2 regions of the Agrobacterium sp. DKPNP3 genome follow, and region 2 is predicted to be linked to the other one. Evidence: predicted binding sites of a transcription regulator. Region 2 holds the regulator's gene; the other holds the start of a gene.
The links. The regulator LexA, encoded in region 2, represses DNA repair genes until DNA is damaged. The targets are predictions, from matches to a motif close to TGTTCNNNNTGTGTTCNG.
Positions count from the first base shown of each region.

Region 1: ACUTJJ_RS16955 (energy-coupling factor ABC transporter ATP-binding protein) is a predicted target of LexA. The motif match lies at 4,297-4,314, and genes of this name have one in related genera.

Region 1 is NZ_JBQYSN010000063.1:21,024-29,074, forward strand. Features, by position in the region: gene ACUTJJ_RS16930 (DUF1344 domain-containing protein) at 1-164, opposite strand, end outside; gene ACUTJJ_RS16935 (hypothetical protein) at 178-522, shown strand; gene aroC (chorismate synthase) at 601-1,698, shown strand; gene ribB (3,4-dihydroxy-2-butanone-4-phosphate synthase) at 1,710-2,810, shown strand; gene ACUTJJ_RS16950 (winged helix-turn-helix domain-containing protein) at 3,067-4,260, opposite strand; gene ACUTJJ_RS16955 (energy-coupling factor ABC transporter ATP-binding protein) at 4,373-5,053, shown strand; gene ACUTJJ_RS16960 (CbiQ family ECF transporter T component) at 5,050-5,655, shown strand; gene ACUTJJ_RS16965 (biotin transporter BioY) at 5,687-6,250, shown strand; gene ACUTJJ_RS16970 (histone deacetylase family protein) at 6,273-7,208, shown strand; gene ACUTJJ_RS16975 (exodeoxyribonuclease VII small subunit) at 7,211-7,465, shown strand; gene ACUTJJ_RS16980 (pirin family protein) at 7,567-8,051, shown strand, end outside.
Region 2 is NZ_JBQYSN010000058.1:1,470-9,520, forward strand. Features, by position in the region: gene purU (formyltetrahydrofolate deformylase) at 72-917, shown strand; gene lexA (transcriptional repressor LexA) at 1,143-1,865, shown strand; gene ACUTJJ_RS16040 (glutathione S-transferase family protein) at 2,122-2,799, shown strand; gene ACUTJJ_RS16045 (ComEC/Rec2 family competence protein) at 2,819-5,281, opposite strand; gene gltA (citrate synthase) at 5,543-6,832, shown strand; gene ACUTJJ_RS16055 (amino acid ABC transporter ATP-binding protein) at 6,907-7,641, opposite strand; gene ACUTJJ_RS16060 (amino acid ABC transporter permease) at 7,619-8,051, opposite strand, start outside.

The sequences.
Region 1 (8,051 bases), on a different contig from region 2:
AATTCTTCCGGCACGCGGTAGGTCTTGCCGTCGCTCAGCGTAATGCTCAGGCCATTCGCATCGATCTTGCTGATCGTGCCTTCCACGTCGACGCTCTGGGCGAAACTGTTGATCGGCATCAGGAGGTTGGCGGTGGCCAGAAGGGCGGCAATCATCATACGCATCGATCTAGCTTTCGTGGATTTGCGTGAAAACTTTACATGCATGAAGAATTGCCTTTCGAATGTGGCGGAAATCGCCCGCAACCATGACATTTTCAGCCCAATTGATGAACGGATTTCAAATCCTGTTCAAGCCGTTAGTGATTTCTACACCGCATTTTCCGGCAATGCTGGAAAACCATTGATTGCGGTGGAAAACAGCCGCGGCTTTACAAAATCGTCATTTCCGGAACCCGCAGACGAGCTCGAATCAAGTTCCATGTCTTCCCGTCAGGGCTGTCGCATCTCGCCTCTGATGAAGTCGTGGCCCGCGCCGCGCCTTGTTATCCGGCGGGCTATGAAAGAAAGGCTTTTGTCTTGACCGGATTTTCCACTAAGACAAATCCGCTTGTTTCAAACGGCGCCGTCCACAGGTGCCCTGCTTTCCGGTTTGAGAATTATGTCACATAACAGTTTCGGTCATCTTTTTCGCGTTACCACCTGGGGAGAAAGCCACGGGCCGGCGCTTGGCTGTGTGGTGGATGGATGCCCGCCCGGCATCCGCTTCACCCTTTCCGAGGTGCAGCGCTGGATGGACAAGCGCAAACCGGGGCAAAGCCGTTTCGTGACCCAGCGCCGTGAGGACGACATCGTCAAGGTGCTTTCCGGCGTGATGCTGGATGAGGACGGCGAAACGATGATCACGACAGGCACGCCGATTTCGATGCTGATCGAAAATACCGACCAGCGCTCCAAGGATTATGGCGAGATCGCCAAGCGCTTCCGCCCCGGCCATGCGGATTTCACCTATGACCTGAAATATGGCATTCGCGATTATCGTGGCGGCGGCCGCTCGTCGGCGCGTGAAACGGCGGCGCGTGTCGCTGCGGGCGCGATTGCCCGCAAGGTGGTGCCCAGTCTCAATGTGCGCGGCGCGCTGGTGCAGATCGGCAAGCACAAAATCAACCGCGAAAACTGGGATTGGGATCAGGTCGACCAAAACCCGTTCTTCTGCCCGGACCCCGAGATGGTGCCGGTCTGGGAAGAATACCTCGACAGCATCCGCAAGGCCGGCTCTTCCATCGGCGCCGTGGTCGAAGTGGTCGCGGAAGGCGTTCCCGCCGGCATCGGCGCGCCAATCTATGCCAAGCTCGACCAGGATATCGCCTCCAACCTGATGTCGATTAACGCCGTCAAGGGCGTGGAAATCGGCGAGGGCTTTGCGTCTGCCGAGCTTTCCGGTGAGGAAAACGCCGACGAGATGCGCATGGGCAATGACGGCAAGCCGATCTTTCTGTCCAACCATGCGGGCGGCATTCTGGGCGGGATTGCGACCGGTGAACCTGTTATCGCCCGCTTCGCCATCAAGCCCACATCCTCTATCCTGACGGAGCGCCTGTCGATCGATACCGACGGCAACAATGTCGATGTTCGCACCAAGGGTCGCCACGACCCCTGCGTTGGCATCCGGGCCGTTCCGATCGGTGAAGCGATGATCGCCTGCACCGTTGCCGACCATTACCTGAGGGACCGCGGCCAGACCGGCCGACTGAAATAAAGGGGACCACCATGGCCTATGATCAGAAACGCGTCGTCGACGCCATCCGCGCTTTCGAAGCGGGCGAAATCGTCGTCGTGACCGATGATGACGACCGCGAGAACGAAGGCGACCTGATCATTTCGGCGGTTCACTGCACGCCCGAGAAAATGGCGCTGATCGTGCGCCACACGTCAGGCATCGTCTGCGCCCCCATGCCCCGCGAAGAGGCCAAGCGGCTGAACCTCAACGCCATGGTGGCGGAAAATGACAGCGCGCATACCACAGCCTTCACCGTCAGCGTCGATTTCAAGCATGGCACGACGACAGGCATTTCCGCCGATGACCGCACGCTGACCGTTCGCAATCTTGCAAATCCCAATGTCGGCGCATCTGATTTTACCCGGCCGGGCCATATTTTCCCGCTGATTTCCCGCGAGGGCGGCGTGCTGATGCGCTCCGGTCACACCGAAGCGGCGGTCGATCTCTGCCGTCTCGCCGGCCTGCCGCCTATCGGCGTCATCAGCGAACTGGTGAATGACGACGGTACGGTGATGCGTGGCCCCCAGGTTCTGGATTTCGCCGAAAAACACGGCATGAAACACGTGTCGGTCGCCGATCTCATTGCTTATCGCCAGCGCAAGGAAACGCTGGTGGAGATGGAATCCTCCTTCACCATCGAAACGCCCTTCGGGCCTGCCAAGGCGCAGACCTATTCCCTGCCCTGGGACCCGATGCAGCATATGGCTGTTATTTTCGGTGACATCAGGGATGGCATCGACATTCCCGTTCGCCTTCACCCGGAAAACGTCGCCGACGACGTGTTCGGCGATCGCCAGCCGGTGCGGCAGTACATGCAAAAAATAGCCGAGGAAGGCCGCGGCGTCATCGTTTACCTGCGTGAAGGCTCCGTTGGCGTTGGCCAGGTCGCCGGACGGCGCAAGGCACGCGACCCCGATGAAGCGCACGCCCAGGCCCGTTCGCGCGAGAATGAGTGGCTTGAAATCGGCCTTGGCGCGCAAATCCTGAAAGATCTCGGTATCAGCTCCATCAAACTGATGACAACGCGTGAGCGCCACTATGTCGGGCTGGAAGGTTTCGGCATCCAGATTTCGGCGACGGATATCGGGTGAGCTTTGGGTCTTTGCCTAGTCCCATCGCGTAATCGTGAGGCGAGCGGGTGCGGCATTCTCCCCGAAGGCGAGAAGTCCGCGGCAGCGGGATAAGGGTGCAAGCTCTCGCTTCATCTCTGGGGTTGCCCCCTCACCCGACCCTTCGGGCCACCTTCTCCCCGACGGGGAGAATAAACATGCCGCAACGCCGCTGCTCCTTAAGAGCGAGGGGAAGGTGTCCGGACCCGCGCCTCTCACAATATCCTGGGCGACCGACCTACTCCTCCCGCCACCCCTGCAGATAATTCACGCGCTCCACGCCAGTAAACTTCGCCAGCCGCGATAGTTCCGCGTCGAGCTTTTCCAGCCGTCCGGCGGAAGCGCGCACGCCGGGCTCGAGCCACAGGCGACGCACATCCAGCGTGCTGCCTTTTCGCTCCGCCTTCATGTCGATGCGGCCGATGAGACGGTCGCCTTCCAGAAGCGGGAAAACATAATAGCCATATTGCCGTTTCGGCTCCGGCACGAAGACCTCGATCCGGTAATAAAAGCCAAAGAGCCGTTCGGTGCGGTTGCGGTCGCGCAGCAGCGGATCGAACGGGCTCAGGACACGGACGCGGGACGACGGTTCGGGCACGTCCGTCAGGTCAGCGGTGAAATCGGCAAAAGCGTAGGACGGGCGGGCCGTTTCGCCGTCAACGGACAGAAGCGAAACCTCGCAGAGTTCGTCACGATGGCCTTTGACCCAGTCCCTCGCCTCCTGCGGCGTCACAAGATCGAAAAACGCGGCGATTTCGCCGTGGGTGGCGAACCCCAGCCGTTTCAGTGCCTCGCGGCAGGCCCAGTCGATGAATTGGTCGTGCGCCACTTCGGTTTCGTGATGTTCGCCCGGAATGACGCGTTCGGCCAGGTCATAGACCTTCTGGAAGTTCACACGGCCTGATATTGCAAGCTTGCCAGTGTGCCAGAGATATTCCAGCGCGGTCTTGGAGGGATGCCAGTTCCACCAGCCGCCGGACTGGTGCCCCTCTTCCTTCAGTTCACGCGCCAAAACCGGACCGGTGGCGGCGATTCGCTCCAGCGTTTCGCCGAAAGCCGCATCGAAGCCCTCGCCGTGCCATTTGCGCCAGCGCTCCTGAATGATCGGTTCGCGGCGGCGGAAGCGGTGTTTCCAATAGGGGTAAAATTCCGTCGGCACAATGGAGGCGTCATGCGTCCAGTGTTCGAAAAGCGCCCGGTCCTTTTCCAGCAGCGTCGTCAGATGACCTCGCCTGTAGGTCTGGTTACGGGAGAAGATGATCTGGTGGTGGGCGCGCTCCACCGTACCGATGCTGTCCACCTGTACGAAACCCAGATCGGTGATGAGCTGCAGCAGCCCTTCTTTGGAAAGCGCCTTGCCGGGCGGTGAGGAAAGCCCCTGCCGCGCCAGAAAAATCCGCCTTGCCGCCTCGTTCGAAACCTTGACCATCATGCGACCGAAGGTAGAACGGCTTTTTTGCGATTGCAATGTTCTTTTTTTGTTCCTTGTTTTACTTCTGTTGATGAAGCGGTATAGAACCGGCAACGAGCGCGAGGATAGAGACTTGGAAATCCGTTTTAACGCCGCCAGTGTCGTTTTCGAAGGCCGGCAGGTGCTGCAGCCGCTGTCATTGACATTGTTGGAGCGGCGAATCGGCGTGATTGGCCTTAACGGATCGGGCAAAACGACGTTCGCGCGGCTGATCAACGGGCTGAACAAGCCGGACGCGGGCAAAGTGACGGTCAACGGCCTGGACACCGTGACCGATGCCAGGGCTGTCTTGCAGATGGTCGGTTTCATCTTCCAGAACCCGCAGAACCAGATCATCCTGCCCATCGTCCGTGACGATGTCGCCTTCGGCCTGAAACGGCTCGGCCTGAGCAAGACCGAGACGGAAAGCAGAGTGAAGGCCGTTCTATCCCGGCTCGGCATTGCGCATCTGGAGGAAAGGCGCGCGCATGAGCTTTCCGGCGGCGAATTGCAGCTTTCGGCGCTCGCAGCGCTTCTCATCACCCAACCGCAAATCCTCATTCTCGACGAGCCGACCAACCAGCTCGATCTCAAGAACCGGACCATCGTGGAGAAAACCATGGCGGCGCTGCCGCAGGAGCTTGTTGTCATCACCCACGATCTGCCGCTCCTTACCGGCTTCGATCGCGTGCTGGTGTTTCACGAGGGGGCCTTGATCGCTGACGCCCCGCCCGAAGAAGCGGTCGCGCACTATCTGGAGGTGGCATTGCAATGAGATCGCTGCATGTCGACGGAACCGGTTGGCTCTACCGCGTCTCACCGCGCCTCAAACTCCTGACGCTCATGGGCTTCAGCATCGCGCTCTTTCTCACCCGCGATCTGGCGGCGCTTGTTGCCGCGACCGTTCTGGCTGCCGGCGTTCTCAGCGCGACGCGCCTGCCCCTGCGCGACATCGCCCTGCGGCTGCGGCCGGTGATGCTGACGATCTCCCTCGTTGCCGCCTTCAGCTATCTCCTGCTTCCCGTCAATGATGCGAGTGTCAATCTTTTGCGCCTCACGGCACTCGCGCTGCTTGCGACCGCCGTCACCATCACCGTCAGCATCTCGCAGTTCATGGACGAAATCACGCTCGCTGCTGGGCCTCTGGAAAGGTTGGGGCTGCTCAAGGCCGCCGATATCGGGCTTGCCGTCGGGCTGGTGGTGCGCTTCGTGCCTGAAATCGTCAACCGTTACCATGCGGTGCGTGATGCACATCGCGCCCGTGGCCTGCCCGTGCGGATGGCGACGATCGTCGTGCCGCTCGTCATTATGACGTTGAAGGATGCCGATGCCATTGCCGACGCCATTGACGCCCGCGGTTTCAGAGGCCAAAGCTGACAGGCATATAATCTTCAGGAGTTTTAGTGTCATGACGACCCGCGATCTTGTTTTGATTTCTCTTTTTTCCGCCATCATCATTGCGCTTGGTCTTTTGCCGCCAATCACGCTTGGCTTCATTCCGGTGCCAATCACCGCGCAGTCGCTCGGCGTGATGCTGGCCGGTGTGGTGCTGGGCGCGAAGCGCGGCACGCTTGCGGTTCTGCTGACGATCCTGATCGCTGCCATCGGCCTGCCGGTGCTCTCGGGCGGACGCGGCGGCCTTTCGATCTTCACGACACCGACAACGGGCTTCCTGATCGGCTGGATTGCAGCTGTTTTTGTCACCGGTTTCCTCTCGGAAAAATTCGTCCATCGTGGCCAGTCGGCTTTGGCACAGGGCGTCGGTTTCTTCATCGCCAGCCTGATCGGCGGCGTGGTGGTGCTTTATGCTTTCGGCATTTCCTATCTGGCTGTCGTCGTGGGGCTCGGCTTTGAAAAGGCTTTCATGGGTTCGCTCGCCTTCATTCCCGGCGATGCGCTGAAAGCCGTTCTTGCCGCCCTTGCCGGCCGTGCGGTGATGGCCGGTTATCCGCTTCTGCCGCAGCGCGCCTGATTGAAGTCTCAGGGAGGAAAGAATGGCGACCCGACTTTACGAACATCCGATCTTCCTTGAGCATATCACGCCTTCCGGCCATCCCGAGCGGCCAGACCGCCTGCGGTCGCTGAGCATCGCGCTTGAACATCCGAATTTCGAGCGGCTGGACCGGAAGGAAGCGCCGCAGGCCAATGAAGACGCGGCCCTGCTGGCCCATCCGGAAGAGCATCTTCTTGCCGTGATGCGGCAGGTTCCCGAAGAGGACGGTGAGATCAACCGGATCGAGTCCGACACCTATCTCTCCCCCAAAAGCCTTCAGGCTGCGCTGACCGGCATCGGCGCCGCCATGGCGGCCGTGGATGACGTGTTTACCGGTGCCGCCGACAACGTCTTCGTCGCATCCCGCCCGCCCGGCCACCATGCCGAGACCGCCAAGGCCATGGGTTTCTGTCTGTTCAACAATGTGGCGATTGCCGCCCGCCATGCGCAGAAGGCGCACGGCGCGGAGCGTATCGCCATCATCGACTGGGACGTGCATCACGGCAACGGTACGCAGGATATCTTCTGGAACGACACATCCGTGCTGTTCTGCTCCACCCACCAGATGCCGCTTTACCCGTGGAGCGGTGACAAGAACGAAACCGGCGTGAAGAACAACATCGTCAACGCGCCGCTTTCGCCCAATACCGGTAGCGAGCATTTTCGCGAGGCCTTCAAATCGCGCGTGCTGCCGGCGATTGCGGATTTTTCGCCTGATCTCATTCTCATCTCTGCCGGTTTCGACGCGCATCACCGCGATCCGCTCGCGCAGATCAATCTGGTGGGAGAGGATTTCGACTGGGCGACGGGCCGGCTTCTGGAGATGGCGGATAAATACACATCGAACCGGGTCGTCAGCCTGCTGGAAGGCGGTTATGATCTGGAAGGGCTGGCGGAATCGGCAGCCATGCATATCTTGAGAATGATGAAGGGTTGAACATGACGGAAAATGCCAACACAGCCGATGTCAGCGGTTATTCGTTCGAAAAAGCCGTCGCCGAGCTGGAAAGCATTGTCGCACGCCTGGAACGCGGAGACGTGGCGCTGGACGAATCCATCGCCATCTATGAGCGCGGCGAAGCCCTGAAGAAGCATTGCGAAACGCTGCTGAACGCTGCCGAAAAGCGCATCGAGAAGATCCGTCTCGACCGCGCAGGCAAGCCGCAGGGTGTGGAGCCGCTCGACGGGGAATAAACACGTCCTGTTGAACGGTGTGACGCTGCGTTCATCATTACAGCGCTCCCGTCCCGTTCCATTCGTGTTAAGCTTCCGCGTAACAATACGAGGAGCTGACCATGTCCTTCTTTCCCGGCAACGACCCCGTCGCGGGCGATGCCTTTGCCTGCGACGCCATCGAGAACCTCATCATTCCGCGCACCAGCGACATTGGCGGTTTTGCCGTGCGCCGGGCGCTGCCGACCCGGCAGCGGCGGCTTGTCGGCCCGTTCATCTTTTTTGACCGCATGGGGCCGGCGATCCTGAAGGCGGGTGAGGCGCTCGACGTCAAGCCGCATCCGCATATCGGGCTTTCCACGGTGACCTATCTGTTCGACGGCGAAATCAAGCATCGCGACAGTCTCGGCACCGAGCTTGTCATCCGCCCCGGCGACATCAACCTGATGACGGCCGGGCGCGGCATCGTGCATTCGGAACGCACGCCGGAAAACCTGCGCGGCCATCCGCTGTCCATGTCCGGCCTGCAGACCTGGCTTGCCCTGCCCGATCATATGGAGGAAATCGACCCGGCTTTTGCGCATACCGCGAAAGAAGAGATGCCGCT
Region 2 (8,051 bases):
GGGGCGTGGCTCCGCGTGGGCGCCGCTATGACAGCAGTCCAACCGCAACTCCATCTTCCAGGAGGCTTTAGATGAATTACGTCCTGACGCTGCGCTGCCCCAACAGAAGCGGAATTGTCGCTGCGGTCTCGGGCCGCATCGCACAGCATGGCGGCGATATTTATGAAGCTCAACAATTCGACGACCATGAAACGGGCATGTTTTTCATGCGTGTCGCCTTCTCCATGGCCGGCGACGAGGCAGGCTTTCGCAATGGACTTGCCGCGGAGATCGATCGCTTCGCTCTCGACGCCACGCTGCGTCGAGCAGGTGCGCCGCGCAAGCTGCTGCTGCTCGTTTCCCGCTTCGACCACTGCCTCGGCGATCTTCTCTATCGCCACCGCATCGGCGAATTGAATGCCGAGATCGTCGGCATCGTCGGCAACCACCCCCGCGAGGCCCTGAACCTCACGCTGATGGGCGGGATAAAGTATCATCACCTGCCGGTGACAAAAGACAACAAGGCCGAACAGGAAACAAGCATCAAGGACATCATCGAAGAAACGGGCACCGACCTCGTCGTTCTTGCCCGCTACATGCAGATCCTGTCGGACAACTTCTCCGAATACTTATCCGGGCGCTGCATCAACATTCATCACTCCTTCCTGCCTGGTTTCAAAGGCGCAAAGCCCTATCACCAAGCCCATGAGAGGGGCGTCAAAATGATCGGTGCAACGGCCCATTACGTCACCCGCGATCTCGATGAAGGGCCGATCATCTGCCAGGACGTCGAGCCGGTCAGCCACGCCGATACGCCGGATGAGCTGGTCCGTAAGGGACGCGACATCGAGCGACGCGTGCTGGCCCGGGCGGTCTCATGGCACCTTGAGGACCGGGTGCTTCTCAACAAGAACAAGACGGTCGTTTTCGCGCGATAGCACAGCTCGATCTACACCCTGACCTGAAACGCGGAACAAATGGGACGCGTCGGGGCCTCGCCTGGGAACGACTTCTGGAGCTTTGGTTACCTCCAATTTGCGAAATGTAAATCCGAGCGAAGCTTAACCAGATTTTAGGGGATTGCGGAACACATATGGAACATATAGTGTTCGTTCTGTATTTGTTTCGCGACTCCAGCGACGATTCTCAAGGGTGTTTTCCTCATGCTCACGCGCAAACAGCAGGAATTGCTTCTCTTCATTCATGAGCGAATGAAAGAGTCCGGCGTGCCGCCCTCCTTCGATGAAATGAAGGATGCACTCGATCTCGCTTCCAAATCCGGCATCCACCGGCTGATCACGGCGCTCGAAGAGCGCGGGTTTATTCGCCGGCTACCCAACAGGGCGCGAGCGCTCGAAGTCATCAAGCTTCCGGAGGCTTATACGCCGGGCGCAAGGCCGCAGCGCGGCTTCTCACCGAGCGTTATCGAAGGCAGTCTCGGCAAACCGAAAACGCCGGAGCCGCCCCCTGCTCCCAAGGCACCCGCAAATGACATTGCAGGTGCGGCGACCGTACCTGTCATGGGCCGGATCGCTGCCGGTGTGCCGATCTCGGCCATTCAGAACAATACACATGACGTGGCCGTTCCAGTGGACATGCTAGGCTCAGGTGAACATTACGCGCTTGAGGTCAAGGGCGATTCGATGATCGAGGCCGGCATCTTCGATGGCGATACGGTCATCATCCGCAATGGCAATACGGCCAATCCGGGCGATATCGTTGTGGCGCTGGTGGACGATGAAGAGGCGACGCTGAAGCGGTTCCGCCGCAAGGGCGCGTCCATCGCGCTGGAGGCTGCAAACCCGGCCTACGAGACCCGCATTTTTGGGCCTGATCGGGTGAAAATTCAGGGCAAGCTGGTGGGGCTTATCCGGCGCTATCATTGATGCCGCCGCCGGTCCGGATAAAAGCGGATCGATTGGCAAGACATATCTAGCCTTCAAGATGAATGGCGCGTCATTCCGGTGGATTGATGCGCTTTTTTTTCTTTTGAAGCGATGAAGGTGCTTTTGAAAGGGTCAAGGCACGAATTCGGCATGATGTCGTTCACCCATCAACGGGCTTTATGAGTGCGATGGATTCTTTGCGATATTCGCCGCAACGTCGCTGGTATAAAACTGCGACACAGTCAGGAGACACGCCATGTACGATCTTTATATCGCAAACAAGAACTACTCCTCCTGGTCGCTGCGGCCATGGGTGTTGATGCGCACGCTCGGTATTGCCTTTGAAGAGAAACTCGTTCCCTTTGGCGAAGGCGTCTCATTTTCCACCTTTTCTCCCACCGGCAAGGTCCCCTGCCTCGTCGATGAGGGTGTGACGGTCTGGGAATCGCTGTCGATCGCGGAATATCTCGCCGAGCGTCATCAAGGGGTCTGGGCAAGCGACAAGCAGGCCAGAGCCTGGTCGCGTTCGGCGGCAAGCGAAATGCATGCGGGATTTTCGTCGCTGCGCAATCTCTACCCCATGTCGGTCGGCATTCGTGTCACGCCAAACGGCGGTGATGCCGGGCTGGCAGCTGATATCAAGCGTATCGATGTTTTATGGAGCGAAGGCCTTTCGACCTTCGGTGGTCCTTATCTCGCCGGCCAGAAGTTCACGGCAGTGGATGCCTTCTTCTGCCCCGTGGCATTCCGTTTCCAGACTTACGGTGCGGATCTATCCCCCGCAGCAAAGGCCTATTGCGATCGCCTGCTCGCCCTGCCCGCCATGCGCGAATGGTATGAGGCAGGCCTGAAAGAAATGTGGCGGGACCCGGCGCATGAAGCCGAAATCGCCAGCATCGGTCAGTTGACTGCGGATCTGCGCGCGAAGGCTTGAGACGCTTTGCCGGCGGCAATCATTGCGACGCCGCCAGCAGACGCGTGATCGTTTCCGGTAGCTCATGCTCGTAGCGACCAGATTTCCAATCGTAATATCGATGTTCGCTCCACGGCCGGTTCATGCCTGCGGTCGAAGCGCGCAGTTTCTCGACGACGCCCGGCTGATTGGCTGACGCGAAGTTGATCTCCACTGAACCAATGCGGCGCAAGATGCCGCGATTGAGAAGCAGCGCGCCTGAGCGGCAGTGTGAAAACGAGGTTCTTTGGGAAACAATGACGACGTCGGCGATGTCACATGCCTTTCCAGCCAGACGCCCTTCCTCCAGCACGATGATCCATTCGCCGCTCTGTGCCTGCGCCACGCACCAGCGACCCGGCTTGCAGGTGAAAACGCCCGGCGTTCCCGCTTTCAGCGCAACCGCCATCTCGCGTGCGGCGGCTCTCAACTCCTCCTGCGACAGCTTTGCTTTATTGGTAAACGTCTCTGGCCGGTCCCGCTGCAGAATAACCGGCGCCTGCGGTGTCTTAGCAAGCAGCAGCGCCCTCTGCCACTGGTCATAAATAAAGCCATGGGGTCGGGTTCTCGTGGTGTAAACCTTCTCATCGGCAAGAAGCGCCACCAGCGAGCCATCTTCATGAACGAGGAGATCCGGCAGATCGCGTTGAAATGTCGTTGCCGAGAGCCCGAAGGCAAGCAGCAGAGGCGGGATGCCCAAGAGCGCCAGGCGGGTGCGCAACAGGGTGAGCAGCAGAAAGCCGGCCGAGGCGATACCGATGAACCAGCCATGCGGGCGTCCGGTCGCTGCGCTTCCGCCCCAGGACGCAACTTCGTCCGCGACCTCGATGACCATCGCCATGCCATAGCCCATCACCTTCAGAAATGGCGCGTCGAGCCCGAACGGCATCAGCAGCATGGCGATCAGACCGAAGGGCATCACAATCAGCGACATCAGCGGCGTCGCGGCAAGATTGGCGAAAAGTCCATAGGTGGTGACACGTTGGAAATGTTCGGCGGAATAGATTGCCGTCGAAAGCCCGCCAATCAGGGACGTCGTGATGACGCCCCCCATCACAGCGCCTGCCATCTGCGCGACCGTGATCCAGCTGGGCTTTCTTCCCATATAAAGACGCTCGCGAACACTACGCCGGCGGCTCCAGGCGGCGTAGGCGGAAACAAGCGCGATTGTCGCGGCAAAAGACATCTGAAAGCTTGGCCCCATCACTTCGGAGGGCGAGAGCGCGAGAACAATGAGAGCGGAAAGCGCGACATTTCTGAGGCTGAGCGACGGCTGGTCAAACAGCACCGCGACCAACATGATCGACATCATCAGCCAGGCCCGTTCAGCGGAAACCGCGAAGCCGGAGATCAGATAGTAGCATAGCGTCATCACGAGCGCTGCGAAGGCGGATATCTTCTTGACTGGCCGTCGCTGGGCAAAGGCCGGAAACAGGCTGAATCCCATCCTCATGCCGACAAAGAAGATGCCTGACGCCAGGGCCATGTTGAGCCCGGATATGGCGACGATATGGGCAAGCCCCGACACCCGCAACGCCTCCATTGTCTCCGGCGATATGGCCTGTCGCTCATCGGTGACGATGGAGGCGGCGAAGGCACCCGCGTCGCCTCCGATCGTCGTGCGAATGCGCTCGGCGATGGCGGCGCGCAGGCGATAGAGCCACATGTCGGCCATCTCCAGCCAACCCTCGGCCCCAAGGTTCGCCATCGCCAACGGCTGGGGCGGCTGGTAAAAGAAGCCTGTCGCTCCAATACCGCGGAAATAGGATGAAAAGGCGAAATCGTTCAATCCCGGCAGAGCCGGTCCGGACGGCGGAGAAAGCCGCGCCTTGCCGCGAATGATCGCGCCTATCGGCATGGGTTCGCCGCTACCACGCGCGAGAAGCGACACCCTCCCCGGCGAACGCGTAAGTGATGGTGCTTCAGTGGAGTGGAGCTCGACGAGATATCGCCAGTCACCCCGCGCATCCACCTCACGCCGGACGACCTTCCCGGCAACCGTCGTGGTCACCGGCGTGTCCAGAAGGACAGTCGCGGCGCGGCGGGTTTCCAGTTCCGCAAAAAGCATGCCGAGCAACATCAGCGCGACAACGCTGCAAACCCTTGACCCGGCATCAAGGCGATATCTGGTTAGCAGCGCCAAGGGGGCCGCGACCAAAATCGCGACGATCAAAAGCGGCAAGGAAGGCGTGGCCCCAAAAGAAAACCACAAGATTGCGCCGCAGCCGATGAAGACCGGTACAAAGAGGAAATCGTGACCGAATGCGCGTTCTTCAGTCAGCCATGCGGCAAGTTTTTGAGAAACGGAAATGTTCTGCGCCGCCACATCAACCAAGGCCGGCACAACAGCGGTCGGCGCGGCGCCTGAGCGCCGCAGCGGCGCCAGGATATCCACCGTGCCGGGGGTATCTCCCTGCAGCGTTTTGACATATCCGAAATGCTCTTTTTCACCTTGACCAAGCATTTTGGCCGCGCCCCCGCCGCACTGAAGACAGGTTTGCAGATGGACTGCCGGTATTGCAATGCTTTCCTTTAACTCTGCGTTGACCGAGATTGAATTGCTGCCAATCACAAGGCCAAAAGCAAGGCGTTCACCTTTGCCGCAATGCACAATTTGACCTTTGGATAGCTTGGCATCTGCGACAGGATCATATAGCTAATCGGTAGACGCTTAACCGCGGGGCGCATCCAAACGCCCCCACCCGCATGTTTTCGGAGGATCAGTATGACGGAAAAAAGCGCTACAGTGACACTTGGCGACAAACAGGTCGAACTCCCTGTCAGGGAAGGCACGATCGGGCCGAGCGTCGTCGATATCGCCACGCTGTATAAGAACACCGGCTCCTTCACTTACGACCCGGGTTTCACGTCGACAGCCTCCTGCGAATCCAAGATCACCTATATCGATGGTGACGAGGGCGTGCTGCTGCATCGCGGCTTCCCGATCGAGCAGCTGGCCGAACAGGGCGACTTCCTGGAAACCTGCTATCTGCTGCTGTACGGCGAACTGCCGACGGCTGCGCAGAAGAAGGACTTCGACACCCGCGTCACGCGCCACACCATGGTGCACGAGCAGATGAGCCGCTTCTTCACCGGCTACCGTCGCGATGCGCATCCGATGGCCGTCATGTGCGGCACGGTCGGCGCTCTCTCGGCTTTCTACCACGACTCGACCGACATCACCGATCCGCACCAGCGCATGGTCGCTTCCCTGCGCATGATCGCAAAGATGCCGACGATCGCCGCCATGGCCTACAAGTATCATATCGGCCAGCCCTTCGTTTACCCGAAGAACGATCTCGATTACGCCTCCAACTTCCTGCACATGTGCTTTGCCGTACCGTGCGAGGACTACAAGGTCGATCCGGTTCTGGCACGCGCCATGGACCGCATTTTCATCCTGCATGCCGATCACGAGCAGAACGCCTCCACCTCCACGGTGCGTCTTGCCGGTTCTTCGGGCGCCAACCCGTTCGCCTGTATCGCGGCTGGCATCGCCTGCCTCTGGGGCCCGGCTCACGGCGGCGCCAATGAAGCGGCGCTCAACATGCTCAACGAAATCGGCACGGTTGACCGTATTCCGGAATATATCGCCCGCGCCAAGGACAAGAACGACCCGTTCCGCCTGATGGGCTTTGGCCACCGCGTCTACAAGAACTACGACCCGCGCGCCAAGATCATGCAGAAGACGATGTATGAGGTGCTGGAAGCTACCGGCAACTCCGACGATCCGATCATGCAGGTCGCGCTGGAACTGGAAAAGATTGCCCTTTCCGACCCTTACTTCGTCGAGAAGAAGCTTTACCCGAATGTCGACTTCTATTCCGGCATCACGCTGAAGGCGCTCGGCTTCCCCACGACCATGTTTACCGTTCTCTTCGCCCTTGCCCGCACCGTTGGCTGGATCGCGCAGTGGAACGAAATGATCGAAGATCCGCAGCAGCGTATCGGTCGTCCGCGCCAGCTCTACACGGGCGCCGGCAAGCGCGATTACGTTCCGGTTTCCAAGCGCTAAGCAGCGAAACCAACCAACAGCAAAGGCCGGCAGGTTTTCACCGCCGGCCTTTTTCTTGTTCGTCCTGATGGTTCTCAGTGGCGGGCGGCGACACCGAGAAACTGCTTGAGTTCAGGGGTCGCGGGATTGGAGAACACCTCTTCCGGCGGGCCGATTTCATGGACCCTGCCCTCGTGCATGAAGACGACGCGGGAGCAGACGTCACGCGCAAATTTCATTTCATGCGTTACCATCAACAACGTCATGCCTTCACTGGCCAGTTCACGCACCACCGCCAGCACCTCCGAGACCAACTCGGGATCGAGTGCCGAGGTGATCTCGTCGCATAGCAGGGCGATCGGCTGCATGGCGAGCGCGCGGGCAATGGCGACGCGCTGCTGCTGACCGCCTGATAGTTCATCGGGATAGGCATCGAATTTATGAGCCAGACCCACCCGCTCAAGCATCTTGCGGGCAACGGCTTCCGCTTCCGGTTTGGGTGTCTTCTTCACTACGGTCTGAGACAGGATGACGTTGCCGCCGACGGTCTGGTGCGGAAAGAGATTGAACTGCTGGAAGATCATGCCGACCTTCAGCCGCAGGGCTTTCAGATGCAGATCATCATCGAGAAGCTGCGCGCCGGCGACCGATATGGAGCCGGCCGAAATCGTCTCCAGCCCGTTGATGCAGCGAAGCAGGGTCGACTTTCCAGAACCGCTCTTGCCGATGATGGCGATGACTTCACCCGGTTCCACATCGAGATTGATGCCCTTCAGAACCTCGTTGCTACCATAGCTTTTACGGACTTCAGTGATTTCGATGAGCGACATTGAGCTTCCTTTCCAGGATCTGGCTGCTCTTCGACAGAGGCCAGCACAGCGCGAAATAGATGAGGGCGACGAGGCCATAAACGGTGAAGGGCTGGAAGGTGGCGTTGGTGACCACGGTGCCCGCCTTGGACAGTTCGACAAAACCGATGATCGAGGTCACGGCCGTTCCCTTGATGACCTGCACGAAGAAACCCACGGTTGGCGGAATGGCGACCCGCATGGCCTGGGGCAGGATGACATAACGCATCTGTTGCAGACGCCCCATGGCTAGGCTTGCCGAGGCCTCCCACTGTCCTTTGGCAACGGATTCGACGCAGCCGCGCCAGATTTCCGTGAGGAAGGCCGCCGCCCACAGGATCAGAGTGAGGCCTGCCGCGAGCCAGGCGGGCACATCGATGCCGAACAGGCCG